Regions from separate parts of the Microbacterium sp. MTN4-26 genome, predicted to be linked through region 2. Evidence: predicted binding sites of a transcription regulator. Region 2 holds the regulator's gene; the other holds the start of a gene.
What was found. Region 2 encodes HspR, which represses chaperone genes until heat shock. Its sites were predicted from a motif close to AAGTTGAGTCNNNNNGACTCAACTT; they were not measured.
Positions count from the first base shown of each region.

Region 1 (9,048 bases), on a different contig from region 2:
AGCAAAGCATCGCTTCGGTGCGCACACAAGGCCTCGGTCCGGCAAGGGCTTCCGGCAGCTGCCGCCGACGTGATTGAGTCAGAGGCATGAAGACCTTCTCCCGATGGCTCCTGGCCGCCGCGATGGTGTTCGCGGGCATCAGTCACCTGTTCTGGGCACGCAAGGAGTTCCAGGCTCAGGTTCCGGACTTCGCGGTCGAGAAGACCGGCCTCGACCGGGACGCCGTCGTCGTCGCATCCGGCGTGGTGGAGGTGATGTTCGGCACGGCACTGGTGGCGCTGCCCGCCTCGCGCCGGCGCGTGGGCGCGCTCCTGGCCGCGTTCTTCATCGCGATCTTCCCGGGAAACGTCGAGCAGTTCACGCGTGGACGAGACGGGTTCGGCCTCGACACCGATGCGAAGCGTCTGGCTCGACTGTTCTTCCAGCCGGTGCTGGTCTGCTGGGCGTGGTGGTGCACGCGCGACGGCCGCGCGTGAGCATCATCGCCGGGTCGACGCGGTCAGGGTGAACTTGGCGTTGCGGGCGATCTGGCGAGTCGGGCCGACGATGCGCTCCAGCGCAGCGCGGTACCCGAGCGAAGAGTTCCACACGGTCCACAGTTCTCCGCCCGGCGCGAGCACACGCGCGGCGTCGGCGAACATGAGCGGCGCGATCCTGCCGGTGACGGCTGCGCCCGAGTGGAACGGCGGATTGAGGGCGATGAGAGACGTCGATCGGTCGGGCTGCGCGCCGAGCATGTCATCTCGCACGACCTCGACGCGGCCGGCGACGCCGTTGGCGGCGACCGTGGCTTTCGCGGAGGCCACGGCGATGGCCGACTGATCGCTCGCGATCACCCGGGCACGCGGATGCCGCGTCGCCCAGGAGGCGGCCACGACCCCGGTGCCGCACGCCATGTCGATGACCGGCCGCTCCGTCGGGGCGGGCAGGTGCGCCAGCAGCAGCCGGGTGCCGATGTCGATCGACGTGCCGGCGAACGCCCCGCCGAACGCGCACACGGTGATGCCCTCGTGCGTTTCCTGCCGCGGTGTCGGATCCGCGCCGTCGTGTGGGCCTCGCGCGACGAGCACCCGGGACTTCTGTCTCGCGTGGGTGACGTCCACGCGGCCGAATCGGCGGGCGAGCACGTCGTTCATGGCGACGCTCATGTGCTTGAGGCGTCCGCCGGCGAACACCGTGACGTCGGGAGCGGCGTGGGCGGCGATGATCCCGGCGATGTCGTCGAGCTGGTCGAGCGAGCGGGGCAGGCGGAGCAGTACCACGTGGGCTCCCCGCACGAGCTCGGGAGACAGGGGGAGAGACCGATAGGAGTGCGAGTGAGCGAGGGCGTCGGCGTTGGCGGCGAGCGCCCGCTCCCCGGTGAGCGCATCCTGGTGGACGCGGATGCCGGTGGCGCCGGCGAGCGCGGCGCCGAGGGTGAGTGCGCCGTAAGCGTCGCCGATCACGCACACGGCGCCCGCTTCGGTGTTCTCGCGCGCCGCCGCGGAGAGGTCGAGGATCAGTCGATCGGCGGCGTCGACCGCGACCAGTCCCGGGGCCTCGAGGTCGGGGCGCCGCCGCAGGCGATCGAGCTCAGAGTGCACGCTTCCACGCTAGACCGTGGCGCGTCACCCGCCCGCTTAGGGTGGAGACGACCGATCTGGAGTACTCGTGTTCCGCACCCCTCTGTCCCTGTTCCGCGTCCTCGCCCTCGCCGAAGCGGTGTCGTGGACGCTCCTCATCGCAGGACTGATCCTGCGTGCGATGCTCGACCTCCCGATCGCGGTGACGATCGGCGGCGGCATACACGGATTCGTGTTCCTCTCCTACGGCGCCACGGCCGTGCTGGTGGCGATGAACCAGCGATGGGGGATGTGGCCGACGATCGTGGCGGTCGGGAGTGCCGTCATCCCCTATGCGACCATCCCGACGGAGATCTGGCTGCACCGTGCCGGGCGTCTCGACGGCCCCTGGCGAATCGCGCCCGTCCCCGAGGCGGACCGTTGGTACGATCCGCTGATGCGGTGGTTCCTGCGGCGGCCATGGGTGCTCGCGCTGGTCCTCGTGGCGGCGGTTGCCGTCGTCTTCGCCGTTCTCCTGGTCGTCGGCCCGCCCGGAGGGAAGTGAGGCGGATCTCGGCGCCTCGGAATAGTCCGCCTCCTCCTGCGTTGAAGTTGATAAGCAAGCGCTCAACTCCTAAAGTTGAGCTCGCGTGACTCATCTTTGATGCAAGGAGCGGGAATGCCCGAAGACTTCACCCCCGACGAGGGCCACAGCGCCTTCGACGAGTTCCTCGCACGCTATCTCGCGGGCGAGCGCGCCCGCGCGGAGCGATCGATCGACCTCAGTCGATTCCTCGGTGCGGCGACGCAGCAGATCCTGCAGGCCGCAGGTCGATACGCGCTCGAACGGGGCCAGCAGGAACTCGACGCGCTGCACGTTCTGCGCGTGCTCGTCGACCGCTCGCCGGCGAAAGACGCGGTCGAGCGCGTCGGCGCCGACGCGGCGGCGATCGTCCGCGCCGCGGAGGATCGGCTGCCGGCGGCCTCGCACCGAGCGCATGTCGATGGCGCGGTGATCACCCCGTCAGTGCAACGAGCGCTCTTCCACGCCTACCAGGTGGCGCGCTCGTCCGGATCGACCTATGTCGACCCCGAGCACCTCTTCTTCGCCCTCGTGCTCGCGCAGGACACTCCCGCGGGGCAGATCCTCGCGCGCGCCGGCGTGACCGCGGAGTCTCTGACCCAGGAAGTTCGTGAGACCGTGTCGGGCGACGCCGAGGCGCCGGAAGACGGAATGGCATCGTCTTCGACGCCGATGCTCGACCGTTTCGGCATGGACCTCACCGCGCGGGCACGCGAAGGCGCGCTCGACCCGGTCATCGGCCGTGCCGACGAGATCGAACAGACGATCGAGGTCCTCAGTCGTCGCACCAAGAACAACCCCGTGCTGGTCGGAGAGGCCGGCGTCGGCAAGACGGCGATCGTCGAGGGACTCGCCCTGGCGGTGGCCGCCGGCAGCGTTCCGGCGCAGCTGACGGACAAGCGGGTGATCGTCCTCGATCTGCCCGCGATGCTCGCCGGCACCCGCTACCGCGGAGACTTCGAGGAGCGCCTCACGCAGACGATGGATGAGATCTCCGCGCATCGTGACGAGATCGTCGTCTTCATCGACGAAGTGCACACGGTGGTCGGCGCCGGAGGCGGCGGTGACGGCGGCATGGATGCGGGGAACATCCTGAAGCCCCGCCTCGCGCGCGGCGACCTGCACCTCATCGGGGCGACCACGCTCAAGGAGTATCGCGCGATCGAGAAGGACCCGGCGCTGGAACGCCGGTTCCAGCCCGTGCGGGTGGGAGAGCCGTCGCCCGAAGACGCGATCCGCATCCTCGAGGGACTCGCGCCCGCGTACGAGGAGCACCACGGAATCACCTACACGACCGACGCGCTCCGCGCCGCGGTCGAGCTCAGTGACCGCTATCTCGGCGATCGCGTGCTGCCCGACAAGGCCATCGACCTCATCGATCAGGCGGGTGCGCGCCTGCGCCTCCGCCTCGGCGCGAAGGTCGACGTCTCCGACCTCGTGACCGAGGCTGCCGCACTCGAGGCGAAGAAGAACACCGCCGTGACCGCCGAGCAGTACGAGGAGGCGTCGGTGCTGCGCGACCGCCTCGCCGAGGTGCAGGCTGAGATCGAGCGGGCGACGCGTGAGGGCCACGACGTGTCGACGGTGGTCGACGAACCGCAGATCGCTGCGGTCATCAGTCGTGCGACCGGCATCCCCGTGAGTCGCTTGACCGAGACGGAGCGCGAGCGCCTCGGCGCGCTGGAGAGCGAGCTGCACGAGCGCGTCATCGGACAGGATGACGCCGTCGCCGCCGTTGCCCGCGCGGTGCGACGCAATCGCACCGGCATGGGAGACGAGCGTCGACCCGTCGGGTCGTTCCTCTTCCTCGGCCCGACCGGCGTCGGCAAGACCGAGCTGGCGAAGGCGCTCGCGGAGTCGCTCTTCGATGACGACCAGGCGGTCGTGCGCTTCGACATGAGCGAGTTCGGCGAGCGTCACACCGTGTCACGTCTGGTCGGCGCCCCTCCCGGCTACGTCGGCTTCGACGAGGCCGGGCAGCTCACCGAACGCGTGCGACGCAACCCCTACTCGGTCGTGCTGTTCGACGAGATCGAGAAGGCGCACCCCGACGTGTTCAATGTGCTGCTGCAGGTTCTCGACGACGGGCGCCTGACCGACGGTCAGGGGCGCACGGTCGACTTCCGCAACACCGTCGTCGTGATGACCTCGAACCTGGGCTCGGAGTTCCTCGCGTCGCGGGGCGGCGCGATCGGGTTCCTCGCCGACGGCGGGGGAGCCACCGGGTTCGGTTCGGAGAAGGACCTGCGCGATCGGGTGATGGGCAAGCTCCGCGAGGCGATGCGACCGGAATTCCTCAACCGGATCGACGAGATCGTCCTGTTCCGCAAGCTCGAGTCCGCGCAGCTCCAGCAGATCGTGCGCGTCCTGCTGGATGCCACCGAGCGGCGGCTCGGCGCGCGGTCCGTCGCGTTCCAGATCACCGATGCCGCGGTGGCGCGGCTCGCCGAGCTCGGCTACGAGCCGGAGTACGGTGCGCGACCGCTGCGCCGGCGGATCCAGCGCGAGATCGATGACCGCATCGCCGAGCTTTTCGTCTCGGGGGACCTCGACGACGGCGGCGCGGTCTCGGTCGACCTCGTCGAAGGCGGCATCGGAGTCACGGCCCACCGGGCGCGCACGCCGCTGGCCGCCTGATCCGACACGAGCATGCCTCATCCGGCCCCGAGGGGGAGCGGATGAGGCATGCTCGTGTCATGAGCCGCGGTCCGATCGAATCCCTGCGATCCGTTGCCCGTTACCTCCTGGCGGCGCTTCTCGTCGCCGCCGGGGTGTCCCACCTCACGTGGGGGCGGCGCGGCTACCGCATCGTGGTTCCCGACTGGGCGACCAAGCTCCTGCACACCGACAAGGACATGATCGTCGTCGCCTCGGGCGCGGCGGAGATCATGCTGGGTGCGGCGCTCATCGCGTTCCCGGCAGACCGCCCCCGCGTCGGCGCAGCGATCGCGACGTTCTTCGGGGCCGTTCTGCCCGGCAATGTGCATCAGTGGCGCACCGGGCGATCGGCACCGATGCTCCGCACCGATCGGGCTCGGTTCGCAAGACTGTTCCTGCAGCCGCTCCTGGTGGCATGGGCACTCTGGTCGACCGGGCGGCGGTGAGGTCGCGGTGCTGCTGCTCGCCGATATCGTCGCGACCGCCGACGCCCTGATGGCGACCCGCTCGCGCTCGGCGAAGATCTCCCTCGTGGCCGACATCCTGCGCCGGGCGGCCGTCGACGATCTGCGCGCCGTCGTCGGCATGCTGATCGCGGCTCCGCGACAGGGACGCCTCGGGGTCGGATGGCGGTCGATCCGCTCGCGCGCCGCGGCACACGCCGAGGTCGCCACGCTCACCGTCGGCGACGTCGATGCGGCCTTCGAACGGCTCGCGGGCCTCGCCGGAGACGGCGTCGGCGCGCGACGCGCGGCAGAACTCGACGCGCTCGCCGCCTCGGCCACCGCTGCCGAGTGGGACTTCCTCGTGCGGGTGATCCTCGGCGAGCTGCGCACCGGCGCCCTGCAGGGGGTGGTCGTCGATGCGATAGCCGCAGCTGCCGATCGGTCGCTCGCGGCGGTGCGGCGTGCCGCGATGCTCACGGGCGACCTCGGTGAAACGGCCGTGATCGCCCTCTCCGGCAACGCGTCCGACCTCGACGCGGTCGCCCTCGAGGTGGGGCGCCCCGTGCTGCCGATGCTGGCGGGCAGCGCGCAGACGGTGCTGGAGGCGCTGGCAGCGACCGGCCCCGCGGTGGTCGAGTACAAGCTCGACGGCGCGCGCATCCAGGTGCACCGCCGCGGCGAGGATGTGCGGGTCTACACGCGCGGTCTCGCGGACATCACGCATCGCGTCCCGGAGATCGTCGAGGTGGTCCGCGCGATGCCGGTGGACGACGCGATCCTCGACGGAGAGACGCTCGCGCTCGACGAGGACGGTGGGCCGCGCCCCTTCCAGGACACGATGGCGCGGTTCGGGTCCGAGGCCGCGGCCCAGATCGCCCTTCGGCCGTGGTTCTTCGACGTGCTGCGCGTCGACGAACGCGATCTGCTCGACGAGCCGCTCACGACGCGGCGAGACACCCTCGCCCGCGTGGCCGGGCCCTGGTGCGTCCCCGGCGTGGTCACCGACGACGACGATATCGCCGCCCGGTTCTCCGAGGAGGCGCTCGCGGCGGGACACGAGGGCGTCGTCGTGAAGGCGGCCGGCAGTCTGTACTCCGCCGGGCGGCGGGGGTCGGGCTGGATCAAGGTCAAGCCCGTCATCACCCTCGACCTCGCGGTGCTCGGGATCGAATGGGGATCGGGCCGCCGCGCCGGGATGCTGTCGAACCTCCACCTGGGTGCGCGCGACGATGACGGGGAGTTCGGTGCGCCGGGCGGGTTCGTCATGGTCGGCAAGACCTTCAAGGGGCTGACCGACGACCTGCTGCGGTGGCAGACGACGCATTTCCCGGAGCTTGCGACCGGGGAGGTGCCCGGCGGCATCGCGGTTCGTCCGGAGACGGTCGTCGAGATCGCGATCGACGGCGTGCAACGCTCGCAGCGCTATCCCGGGGGAGTGGCGCTGCGCTTCGCCCGCGTGCGCGGATACCGCCCCGACAAGTCGCCCGCCGACACCGACACGATCGCCACGGTCCGCGCACTCCTGCGCGGGTGAACGCCTGACGGCGCCGGGGCGATGCCGCCGGCGCCGTCAGGGAATCGCATCCGGTGTCAGGTGCGCACGGTGCCGCCCGAGCGCAGTCTCGACAGCGCGTCCACGGTTGCGGCGAGGATGAGCACCGCGCCGGTGACGATGAGGTTCAGCCCCGCCGGCATCCGCAGCAGCCCCAGTCCGTTCGCGATCACGGCGATCACGAGCGCGCCGATCGCGGCGTGGGTGAGACGTCCCTTGCCGCCGAACAGGCTGACGCCGCCGACAACCGCGGCCGCGACGCCGCTGAGCACGATCTCTCGGCCTGCGGCGGCATCCACCGAGCCGACCTTCGAGATGCTGAACAGACCCGAGACCACGGCGAGCGTCGAGCACACGATGAACGCGCTCCACTTGATCACGACGACCTTCACGCCCGCGCGACGGGCCGCCTCCGCGTTGCCGCCGATGGCGTAGATGTAGCGCCCGAACTTGGTGCGGTCGAGCAGGAAGGTGCCGATCCACAGGATCGCCAGCACGATCGGCACGACGATCGGCACGCCTTCGACCACGCCCACCGACTGGCCGCGGTTCTGGTTCAGCACCCAGACCACGCCGCCGCCGACGACGGCGATGACGCCGAGCTTGATCCACACGAGCGCGATGGTGCGGTTGGGCACCCCGGCCTTCGTGCGTCGGGTGCGGTCCCAGAACGAGGTTCCGGCCGCGATCGCGAGGATCACCACGAGCATCACCCAGCCCGCCCAGACCGGCAGGTTGCCGTTCTGGATGGCGGTGATCTCGGGAATCTGCACGCGGTACAGACCACCGGATCCGATGATGAACAGGGTCACCCCCTGGTAGCCGAGGAACAGACCCAATGTCACGACGAAGGAGGGGATCCCGACTCTCGCGACGAAGAATCCGATGAAGGTTCCGGTCGCGATGCCCGCCGCGAACGCGATGAGGAGCGCGAGCACCCAATCGACGCCATGGACGTTCACGAGAACGATGAACAGCGCCATCGTCATGCCGCTGGTGACGCCGGCGGACAGATCGATCTCGCCGAGGAGCAGCACGAACACCAACGCCATCGCGAGCATCACGAGCGTCGCCGCCTGCGTGATGAGGTTGGCGAAGTTGCGCTCGGTGAGGAAGAACGGACTCAGGAAGGTGAACAGCAGCGCGAGCACCACGAGACCGCCGATGGCGGGCAGGGCGCCCATGTCGCCGGCGCGCACGCGCTGCCACCACGCCATGACCTGGTCGCGGACGGTGCCTTCCTGCCCGCTGCCGATGAGGTCGGACACCGTGCTGGTGTCCGCCGGGATGTTGCCTCCGGGAGTGGTCATTCCGCGCCTCCTGCCTCGACGACCGCGGCGTCGCCGCCGTAGGTCTTGCTGCCGGTGATGTAGCCGATCACGTCGTCGTACGTGGTGTCCGCCGTCGGCAGCTCGGCGACGAGCGTACCGAGATACAGCACGGCGATGTAGTCCGCGACCTTGAAGACGTCGGCGAGGTTGTGGCTGATGATGATGACGGCGACACCCTGCTCCGCGAGCCGGGTCACGAGGCTGAGCACCTGCGCGGTCTGCGCGACGCCGAGCGCCGCTGTCGGCTCGTCGAGGATCACCACGCGAGCGTTCTTGAGCACCGCGCGGGCGATCGCGACGGTCTGACGCTGCCCGCCGGACAGGCTCGAGACGCGCTGGCGCACCGACTTCACCGTTCGCACCGAGAGGGAGCGGAGGGTGTCCGACGCCTCCCGCTCCATGCGTCCCTCGTCGAAGGTGCCGACCGAGGTCTCCTCGCGTCCGAGGAACATGTTCTGCACGATGTCGAGGTTGTCGCACAGGGCCAGGTCCTGGTAGACGACTTCGACGCCCAACCGCGACGCTTCACGCGGGTTGTTCAGCTCCACGGTGGAGCCGTCGAAGAGGATGTCGCCGCCGTCGTACGGCTGCACGCCGGCGAGCCCCTTGATGAGCGTCGACTTGCCGGCTCCGTTGTCGCCGACGAGGGCGGTCACTTTGCCCGGATACGCCTTCAGATTCACGCCCTTGAGGACGCTCACGGGACCGAAGCTCTTCTTCACGTCCCGCAGTTCGATGATGGGCACGTCCACGCCCACTCCTTTCGCTCGACCACGCTGTCAGGCGGCGCGGATGCGCCGCGGAGAGCGGGGGTCCCTCGCCCCGCAGGCGAGGGACCCCCCGGGGCGTCGATCACTCGACGCCGTACTCCTCGCACTTCTCCGCGACGTCTCCCGTGCAGATCTCTTCTGCGGACGCGTCGCCCGCGGCGACGACA
Region 1 is NZ_BTGO01000030.1:2,366-11,413, forward strand. It holds gene ACGG9C_RS16605 (MauE/DoxX family redox-associated membrane protein) at 87-476, shown strand; gene ACGG9C_RS16610 (class I SAM-dependent methyltransferase) at 480-1,583, opposite strand; gene ACGG9C_RS16615 (DUF3817 domain-containing protein) at 1,651-2,106, shown strand; gene ACGG9C_RS16620 (ATP-dependent Clp protease ATP-binding subunit) at 2,221-4,761, shown strand; gene ACGG9C_RS16625 (hypothetical protein) at 4,821-5,228, shown strand; gene ACGG9C_RS16630 (ATP-dependent DNA ligase) at 5,239-6,762, shown strand; gene ACGG9C_RS16635 (sugar ABC transporter permease) at 6,819-8,090, opposite strand; gene ACGG9C_RS16640 (ATP-binding cassette domain-containing protein) at 8,087-8,863, opposite strand; gene ACGG9C_RS16645 (sugar ABC transporter substrate-binding protein) at 8,964-9,048, opposite strand, start outside.
Region 1: the regulator HspR is predicted to act here: its motif matches at 2,179-2,203, upstream of ACGG9C_RS16620 (ATP-dependent Clp protease ATP-binding subunit).

Region 2 (9,048 bases):
AAGGCGCGGGCGCTCCGCGTGCGTGCCTTGAACTCGACGTGCGGCACGAGTTCGAGTTCGACGCCGAGCGGCTCGAGGCGTTCGCGCAGGGCCGCGAGCATGGCGGGGCTCTGCTCGGCGATCTCCGCCGGCGCGGTCGCGCCCTCGATCACCATCTCGCCGAGCACCGTGTCGAGAACGTCGAGGAAGGCCGGCTCCCCCGGACGGTAGGCGAGGTCGATCCGCTCGCTGCCGACCGGAATCGGCAGCCCCGCGTCGGTCACGACGATGAGATCGGTGTGCCCGGTCTCGCTGATGACGCGCGAGAGGGCCGGGTTGATGGTGGAGGGAATCTTTCTCATGCGCGGCTCCCGTCGACGATCTCGGGCGCGGGGCGTTCGGCGAGGAACGCGTCGACGCGCTCGCGGGTCGGCAGACTCGGCGAGGCTCCTCGCACGGTGACGGCCAGCGCGCCCGCCGCGGCGGCACGCACGACGGCCTCGTCGAGGGTGGCGCCCTCCGCGAGCGCCGCGCCGAGGTATCCGGAGAACGCGTCACCGGCGGCGGTGGTGTCGACGGCCTCGACGGGAAACGGTGCGACCAGGCGCGCTCCGTCGGGGCTGATCAGCAGGGCACCGGCACCGGCGAGGGTCACGACCGCGGCGCCGACGCCGCGTTCCAGGAACCAGCGCCCCGCCCGCTCGGCACTCGCGACATCGGTCACCTCGACGCCCGTCATCACCGTCGCCTCGGTCTCGTTGGGCGTCACGACATCGACGTGGCGCCAGATGTCGTCGGGAAGAGCCGACGCCGGCGCCGGATCGAGCACGACGGTGAGCCCGCGCTCGCTGCCGGCCCGAATGGCGTGCATCGCGAGCGGTGCGGGGATCTCCAGCTGCGTGAGGAGCACGGATGCCCTGCCGGCGAGCGCGTCCAGCCCGGCGTCGATCTGACCGGCGCTGAGCGCGGCGTTGGCGAGGGGCACCATGACGATGTCGTTCTGCGCCGAGGCATCGACGCGAATGTGCGCGATGCCGGTCGGACCGGCAACGGTGCGCACGTGCGTCACGTCGACGCCCGCGTCGACGAGACCATCCATGATCATGTCGTGGAAGAGGTCGCTGCCGACGCACGCGACGAAGCTGGCTGCAGCGCCCGCTCGGCCCGCGGCGACGACCTGATTCGCGCCCTTGCCGCCGAGCACGAGGGTGAAGTCGTCGCCCAGGATCGTCTCGCCGGGCACGGGCAATCGCGTCGAGAACGTGGTGAGGTCGGCCGTGACGGATCCCACGACGACGACCCCGGGGAGAGCCTGCTGGTCATCGGTCATGGCACCACCTGCGTTTCTTTGACTGCGCCGTCAGCACTCCGCTACATTATCGGGGATTCCACCTGTAACGACAGGTTCGAGGGAGAAACATGACCACCGCTCCGGTCCTCTACGTCGACAGCGCCGACCTCGCCCTCGTCGGCGAGCTGCTGCGCGACGGCCTCGTCACGGGCGTGACGACCAACCCGACCATCCTCGAGCGCGGCGGGCATGCCCTCGACGCCCTCCCCGATCTGTACCAGCGGTGGGTCGACGAAGGCGCCTCCCAGGTCTTCTTCCAGACGTGGGGGGCGACGACCGAGGAGATGCTCACCAACGCGGCCTGGATCAAGGGCTTCGGCGACCGGGTCGCCGTGAAGGTGCCCGCCACCCGGGCGGGGTTCGCCGCGGTCACCTCCCTCGTGCAGGAGGACACGACGGTGCTCATCACCGCGGTCTACTCCGTCGCGCAGGCCCTGGCCGGTGCGGCCTACGGCGCGCGCTACCTCGCGCCCTACCTCGGACGCCTGCGGGATGCCGGCCTCGACGGCGACGCCCTCATCGGCGACATGCAGGCGGCCTGCGCCGGGGCCGACACGGATGTGCTCGCGGCGAGCCTGCGGTCTCCCGACGACATCGTGGGGCTGCGCCGAGCGGGAGTGTCCCACTTCACCGCGGCGCCGCAGGTGATCCTCGATCTGCTCACCGACGACATCAGCGACCGCTCGGCCGAGGAGTTCGAGGGCGCCATCGGCCGCATCCGCGGGTAGCTCCGGCCACGGTCGGTCTACCCTCGACCGAGTCGGCGCGCTAGCCTCAGCGAGGATCCTTCCTCGTCAGAAAGGCGCACCATGCCCGCGTTCCGTTACGGCCCCGTCGAGCTCTACCTCGTCGGCTTCGAGGGCGAGCGCCCCGACGCCGGCACGATGGCCGCCCTGTCCGACCTGCTCGAGAGCGGACTGATGCGTCTGCTCGATCTCGTGCTGATCTCCAAGTCCGACGACGGCGACATCACGGTCACCGAGGTCGAGGCCGACGAGTTCGCGCTCGAGCTGCACGAAGTCGGCATCGCCGGCGAGGAGGACATCGCCGAGCTCGCCGAGCTCGTGCCGCCGGGAGGATCGGCGCTGCTGGTCGCGCTCGAGCTCAGCTATGCGCGCGAGCTCGCCGAGCGCCTCGACAGCGCCGGCGCCGTCGTGCTGAGCGCCGAGCGCATCCCGGCCCCCGTCGTCAACGCCGTCATGGATCTGGCCGACGAGGCCTGAGAAGCAGAAGGAGTCATCATGCCCATTCGCAGAGTCGGCCGTCCCGGTCTGATCGGTCTCGCCGCGCGCACCGCCGTCGTCGCCGGCACCGCCAGCGCCGTCAGCGGTGCCATGTCGAACAACCGCCAGCGCAAGCAGCAGTCGGAGTACGAGCAGCAGCAGTATCAGGCCGCCCAGCAGCAGGCCGCGATGCAGCAGGCGGCCCAGCAGGCCGTCGCCCAGCAGCAGGCGGCGGCGCCGGCCGCCCCCGCAGCCCCCGCCCCCGCGGCGGGCGGCGTCGACATCGTCGCCGAGCTGCAGAAGCTCGCCGCGCTCAAAGACGCCGGTGTGCTCTCCGACGCCGAGTTCGCCGCCGCGAAGGCCAAGCTCCTCGGCTGAGCCTCACCGCTTCTTCTTCGTCGCGATCCCCGTCGGTGCCTCACCGGCGGGGATCGCCGCATCCACATCCCCCGACAGCCAGCGCAGCCACCGCGTGCTCGGGTCGCCCTCGAGCACGAGCGCGCGCACCAGCAGGGTGAGCGGAATGGAGAGGATGGCGCCCAGCGGCCCGATGATGAAGGTCCAGAAGATGACCGAGAAGAAGCTCAGCGTCAGCGACAGGTTCACCGCGTCGCTGACGAACTTCGGCTGCACGAGCACCTGCAGGGTGACGTTCACGACGCAGTAGATCGCGATCACGACGAGCATCGTCGGCCAGCCGCCGACGACGAGGGCGAGGACCGCCGGGGGCACGAGACCGAGCACGAACCCGATGTTCGGCACGAAGTTCGTCACGAAGGCGAGGATCGCCCACACCATCGGTGCCGGGATGCCGAGCGCCCACAGCGCGAGCCCGTCGATCACGGCGACGATGAGACCGAACGCGGCGTTGACGACGTAGTAGCGGCGCACGCTGCGGTTGTAGGCCGCGAAGCGCCCGAGGGTCGGTCGGATGCCGGTGCCGAACGCCGTCTCGGCGCGCGAGTACCGCGACGCGTCGGCGGCCATGAAGATGACGTAGGCCAGCACGAAGAAGAACGCCGTGAGCACGCCGAGCACGCTGCCCCCGACCGACGACGCGATCGTCAGCAGGGTCGACGGCGAGAGCAGCGAGGCCGTCGCGGCGGCGATCTGGTCGTCGAGGCCGAGGCCGCGGAGCCACTCCACGACGGCCAGGGCGGTCCGCTGCAGATCTCCGGCGAAGTCCTGCACGAGCCGCCCGAACTGCACGCCGGCGAAGGCGAGCATGACGGCGAGCACGGCGAGGATGAGGTAGCCGAGCACGATCACGGCGGTGGTGGCCGCCCATCGCGGCCACCCCCTGCGGCGCAGCGCCGTGCCGAGCGGCTGGCAGATGATCACGATGACCGCGCCGAGCACGAGCGGCCCGACGACATCGCGGCCGATCGAGAGCCCCACGAGCACGATCACCGACGCGGCGAGTCCGATCACGATCCGCAGCGACGGCGACAGCGCCGGTGGCGCGGGTGCGGCGGGTGCGGGGGCGGGTCCCTTCACGATGCCAGGCTAGGCGCTCGGCGGGCGGTCGGTGGATGCGGCGCCGTCGCCCGGCCGGCCGAGGCGGGTTCCGAGGTCTTCGATCTGGGCGGCGAGGGCGCGCACCTGCCCGCGCGTGGCGGCTTCGCCCGCGTCATCCGCACCGGCGGCGGCCCGCTCGAGCACCCACGAGGCGAAGGTGGCCGAGACGACACCGACGACGGCGATGCCGCCGGTCATGAGCAGCACCGCGATGACCCGGCCCCACGCGGTGACCGGCGTGTAGTCGCCGTAGCCGACGGTGGTGATCGTGACGAACGCCCACCACAGGGCGTCGCCGAACGAGGTGATGTTCGCGTTCGGGGCGTCGCGCTCGGCTTCGAGCACCGTGAGGGCGGCGACCCAGATGAGGGTGAGGGCGGCACCCGCGCCGTAGACGGCGATGCGTGCGCGGAGGGCCGCACCGGCGGTGCGCTGCAGCACGTGGATGACGGTGAGGGCCTTGAGCAGGCGCAGCGGGCGGAGGGCGGGGATCACCACGACGCACAGGTCGAACAGGTGGGAGCGGAACCAGCGGCCCTTCGGCTTGGCGAGGGAGAGCTGCACGATGTAGTCGATCGCGAACACGACCCAGGTGGCGAACATGATCGCCCGGGCGAGGGAGAACTCGCCGCCCTCGAGGTCGGCGATCACCTGCCACGAGTACGCGACGATGAAGGCGAGCGAGGCGATGATCAGCGGCCAGTTCGTGATCTGCTGCCACCGGTCCAACGTCATGCGTTCGAGACTACGAGCGCCGCCCGGCGTTGACCGGCAGCCTCGCCGCCCAGGCTCTCACGAGTCGGTGTCGTCGGCGGGAGGCAGGGCGCGGTGCGGACGCCACAGCACGACCTCGGTGGCGCGACGCACGCGGGTGCCGTGGCGCAGCGAGATGACCGAGCCGGTCGCGCCGGCCGCGAACACGCGCGCACCGGGGCGTCGCTCGAGCTCGCTCTTCATGCGGTCTTCGAGGTCGCGCACGCGCAGGTGCAGCTCGCGCACCCGGTTCTCCAGTTCGAGGATGCGCGCGATGGCCGGCAGACTCATGCCCTCCGCCGACATGCGCGCGACCTCTCGCAGCTGCGCGACGTGCCGCAGCGAGTAGCGGCGCGACCCGCCCTGGGTGCGGGCGGGCACGACGAGGCCGAGACGGTCGTACTGGCGCAGGGTCTGCGGATGCATCCCCGCCAGCTCCGCGGCGCCGGCGATGGCGAGGATCGGTGCGTCCTCGTCGATCTCGTCGGGGTCCACCATGTGCTCACCTCGTTCCGTTTCGTCTCCTCGCTCCGCTCGTCGCTCAACGACCGGAAAAGGTTGATCCCAAGGTACTCCGCGGCCACCGGTCACCCCCACCGGTCGTTGAGCGAGCGGAGCGAGACGAAACGCTACGTGCGCGCCTTCGCCATGAGGTCCGCGCGCGGGTTCTCCTTCGGCTCCAGCGCCTGATACGCCGCGAGCGCCTCACGGGCCGCGTCATCCAGGTGCGACGGCACCGCCACCTGCACCTCCGCCAGGAGGTCGCCGGTGCCCTTCTGCGTCTGCACGCCACGACCCTTGACCCGCAGCACGCGCCCCGACGGGGTGCCCGCCGCGACCCGCAGTCGCACCGGGTCTCCGCCGAGGGTCGGCACCTCGATCGTGGCGCCGAGGGTGGCCTCGGTGAAGGTCACCGGCACGGTCACGCGCAGGTTCAGCCCGTCTCGGGTGAACACCGGATGCGGCCGCACGGTCACCTGCACGACGATGTCGCCCGATTCCCCGCCGTCCGGCGAGGGGCGACCGCGGCCGCGCAGGCGGATCTTCTGCCCGTCGCGCACACCGGCGGGGATCTTCACCTTGAACGGCTTGCCGTCCTCACCCTGCAGGGTGATGGTCTCGCCCTTGGTGGCGGTGATGAAGTCGATGGTCGTGCGCGCGGTGACATCCGCACCGCGCGACGGACCGCCGAATCCCTGGAACCCGCCGGAGGGCTGCCCGAATCGACCGGAGCCGAAGCCCGTGCCGCGCCCACCCTGCTGCTGGTTGAACATCGAGAAGATGTCGTCGAAGTCGGCGCTGCTGTAGCCGCCGCCCCCACGACCCTGCCCGAATCTCGAGAAGACGTCCTCGAAGCCCCCACCCTGTCCGGCTCCGCCGGCGGTGAAGCGCGCGCCCGAGCCCATGGCCCGGATCTGGTCGTACTCCTCGCGCTGCTCGGGATCGCTCAGCACGGCGTACGCCTCGCTGATCTCCTTGAATTTCGCTTCGGCCTTGGCATCCCCCGGGTTGGAATCGGGGTGGTAGGTGCGCGCGAGCTTTCGGTAGGTCTTCTTGAGGTCGGCGGCGCTGACCTCCTTGGAGACACCGAGGACCTTGTAGAAGTCCTTGTCGAACCAGTCCTGACTCGCCACGTGTCCTCCTACTCCGCCGGAACGGCGACGACGACCTTGGCCGGACGCAGCTCGACAGAGCCCAGGCGGTATCCGACTTCGACGACCTCGAGGATCGTCGGGGTCTCGGTGCCGGGGGTGGGTGCCTGGAAGATCGCCTCGTGGTGCTGGGGGTCGAACGCCTCGCCGGCGGCGCCGTAGGGCTCGATGCCCATGCGCTCGACGACGCCGCGCAGCTTCTCGGCGATCGCGGCGAAGGGGGTGCCCTCGTTGAGGTCGCCGTGCTTCTCCGCGCGGTCGAGGTCGTCGATCACCGGCAGCAGTCCCTTGGCGACCGAGCCCTTGGCGCGCTCGATCTCCACCTCGCGCTGCTCTTCGGTGCGGCGGCGGTAGTTGGCGTACTCGGCCTGCAGGCGCTTGAGGTCTCCCAGCAGCTGCGACTCGAGGTCGGCGAGCACCTGGTCCTCCGCGTCGGCACCGGCGGCGTCTTCGGATTGCTCCGCACCGAGGATGTCGTCGACGGTCAGGGCCGGATCCTCCGGCTGAGGGTCGGAGGCCTGAGCCTCCGACCCCTCGTCGCCGGGGACCTCGTTCTCGGGGACCTCGTCGGGTCCCGGTTCGAAGTCCTTGGGCATGGTTACTTCTTCTCCTCCGAGCTGTCCTCGTCCTCGTCGACGACCTCGGCGTCGACGACATCCTCATCGGACTCCGTCGATGCCTGCTCCTCCGACGCGCCGGCGCCGGGGGCGGCCTGCTCGTTCTGCGACGACTGGTAGATCGCCTCGCCGAGCTTCTGCTGGCTCTGGTTCAGCTTGTCGAAAGCCGTCTTCACGGCCTCGTCGTCGTCACCGGCGAGCGCGGACTTGAGGGCGTCGACGTCGGCCTGCACCTCGGTCTTGACCTCTTCGGGCAGCTTGTCGGCGTTGTCGGAGATGAGCTTCTCGACCGAGTACGACGTGGTCTCGGCCTGGTTGCGCACCTCGGCGGCCTCGCGGCGCTTCTTGTCCTCGGCGGCGTGCTCCTCGGCCTCGCGCACCATGCGGTCGATGTCCTCCTTGGGCAGCGACGAGCCGCCCGTGATGGTCATGGACTGCTCGGTGCCGGTGCCCTTGTCCTTCGCGGACACGTGCACGATGCCGTTGGCGTCGATGTCGAAGGTGACCTCGACCTGCGGGATGCCACGCGGGGCCGGCGCGATGCCGGTGAGCTCGAAGGTGCCCAGCGGCTTGTTGTCGCGGGTGAACTCGCGCTCGCCCTGGAAGACCTGGATCGCGACCGACGGCTGGTTGTCGTCGGCGGTCGTGAAGGTCTCGCTCCGCTTGGTGGGGATGGCGGTGTTGCGCTCGATGAGCTTGGTCATGATGCCGCCCTTGGTCTCGATGCCGAGGCTCAGCGGGGTGACGTCGATGAGCAGCACGTCCTTGCGCTCACCCTTGAGGACACCGGCCTGCAGGGCGGCGCCGACGGCGACGACCTCATCCGGGTTGACGCCCTTGTTGGCGTCCTTGCCGGTCTCCTTCTTCACCAGCTCGGCGACCGCGGGCATGCGGGTCGAGCCACCGACGAGCACGACGTGGGCGATGTCGGCGACCTTGATGCCGGCCTCGCGGATGACGTCTTCGAACGGCTTCTTGGTGCGGTCGAGGAGGTCCTTGGTGAGGTCTTCGAACTTGGCGCGCGACAGCGTCTCCGACAGGGAAACCGGGCCCGACTCCGTCAGCGACAGGTAGGGCAGGTTGATCGAGGTCGACGACGAGCTGGAGAGCTCCTTCTTCGCCTGCTCCGCGGCCTCCTTGAGGCGCTGCAGCGCGATCTTGTCGCCCGAGACGTCGACGCCGGTGGTCTCCTTGAACTGCTTGATCAGGTAGTCCACGACCCGCTGGTCCCAGTCGTCGCCGCCGAGGCGGTTGTCACCCGAGGTGGCGCGCACCTGGATGGTCGAGAAGTCGTCGTCCTTGCCCACCTCGAGCAGCGAGACGTCGAAAGTGCCGCCACCGAGGTCGAAGACGAGGATGAGCTCGTCCTCCTGGCCCTTGTCGAGGCCGTAGGCGAGGGCCGCCGCGGTCGGCTCGTTGATGATGCGGAGCACGTTCAGGCCCGCGATCTCGCCGGCCTCCTTCGTGGCCTGGCGCTCGGCGTCGTTGAAGTACGCCGGAACGGTGATGACCGCGTCGGTCACCGTGTCGCCGAGGTACTCCTCGGCGTCGCGCTTGAGCTTCATGAGGATGCGCGCGGAGATCTCCTGCGGCGTCCACTTCTTGCCGTCGACGTCGAAGCCCCAGTCGGTGCCCATGTGGCGCTTGACGCTGGAGACGGTGCGGTCGACGTTGGTGACGGCCTGGCGCTTGGCGGTCTCGCCGACGAGCACCTCGCCGTCCTTGGTGTAAGCGACCACCGAGGGGGTGGTGCGGAAGCCCTCGGCGTTCGCGATCACCTTGGGCTCGCCGCCCTCCAGCACGCTGACGACGGAGTTCGTCGTACCGAGGTCGATTCCAACAGCACGGGGCATGTCTTCTCCTTCTGGGTGGGGCCGAAGCGGATGCGCGGCCCGGGTTGTTGCCGAAAGTCACGGGTCGACTCAGGGACCTGAGCCGAGACGACTCAAGCGTAG
Region 2 is NZ_BTGO01000007.1:22,856-31,903, reverse strand. It holds gene rbsD (D-ribose pyranase) at 1-341, opposite strand, end outside; gene ACGG9C_RS07405 (ribokinase) at 338-1,309, opposite strand; gene ACGG9C_RS07400 (transaldolase family protein) at 1,399-2,058, shown strand; gene ACGG9C_RS07395 (DUF6325 family protein) at 2,140-2,553, shown strand; gene ACGG9C_RS07390 (SHOCT domain-containing protein) at 2,572-2,931, shown strand; gene ACGG9C_RS07385 (AI-2E family transporter) at 2,935-4,050, opposite strand; gene ACGG9C_RS07380 (potassium channel family protein) at 4,060-4,806, opposite strand; gene ACGG9C_RS07375 (heat shock protein transcriptional repressor HspR) at 4,864-5,322, opposite strand; gene ACGG9C_RS07370 (DnaJ C-terminal domain-containing protein) at 5,454-6,458, opposite strand; gene ACGG9C_RS07365 (nucleotide exchange factor GrpE) at 6,467-7,072, opposite strand; gene dnaK (molecular chaperone DnaK) at 7,075-8,946, opposite strand.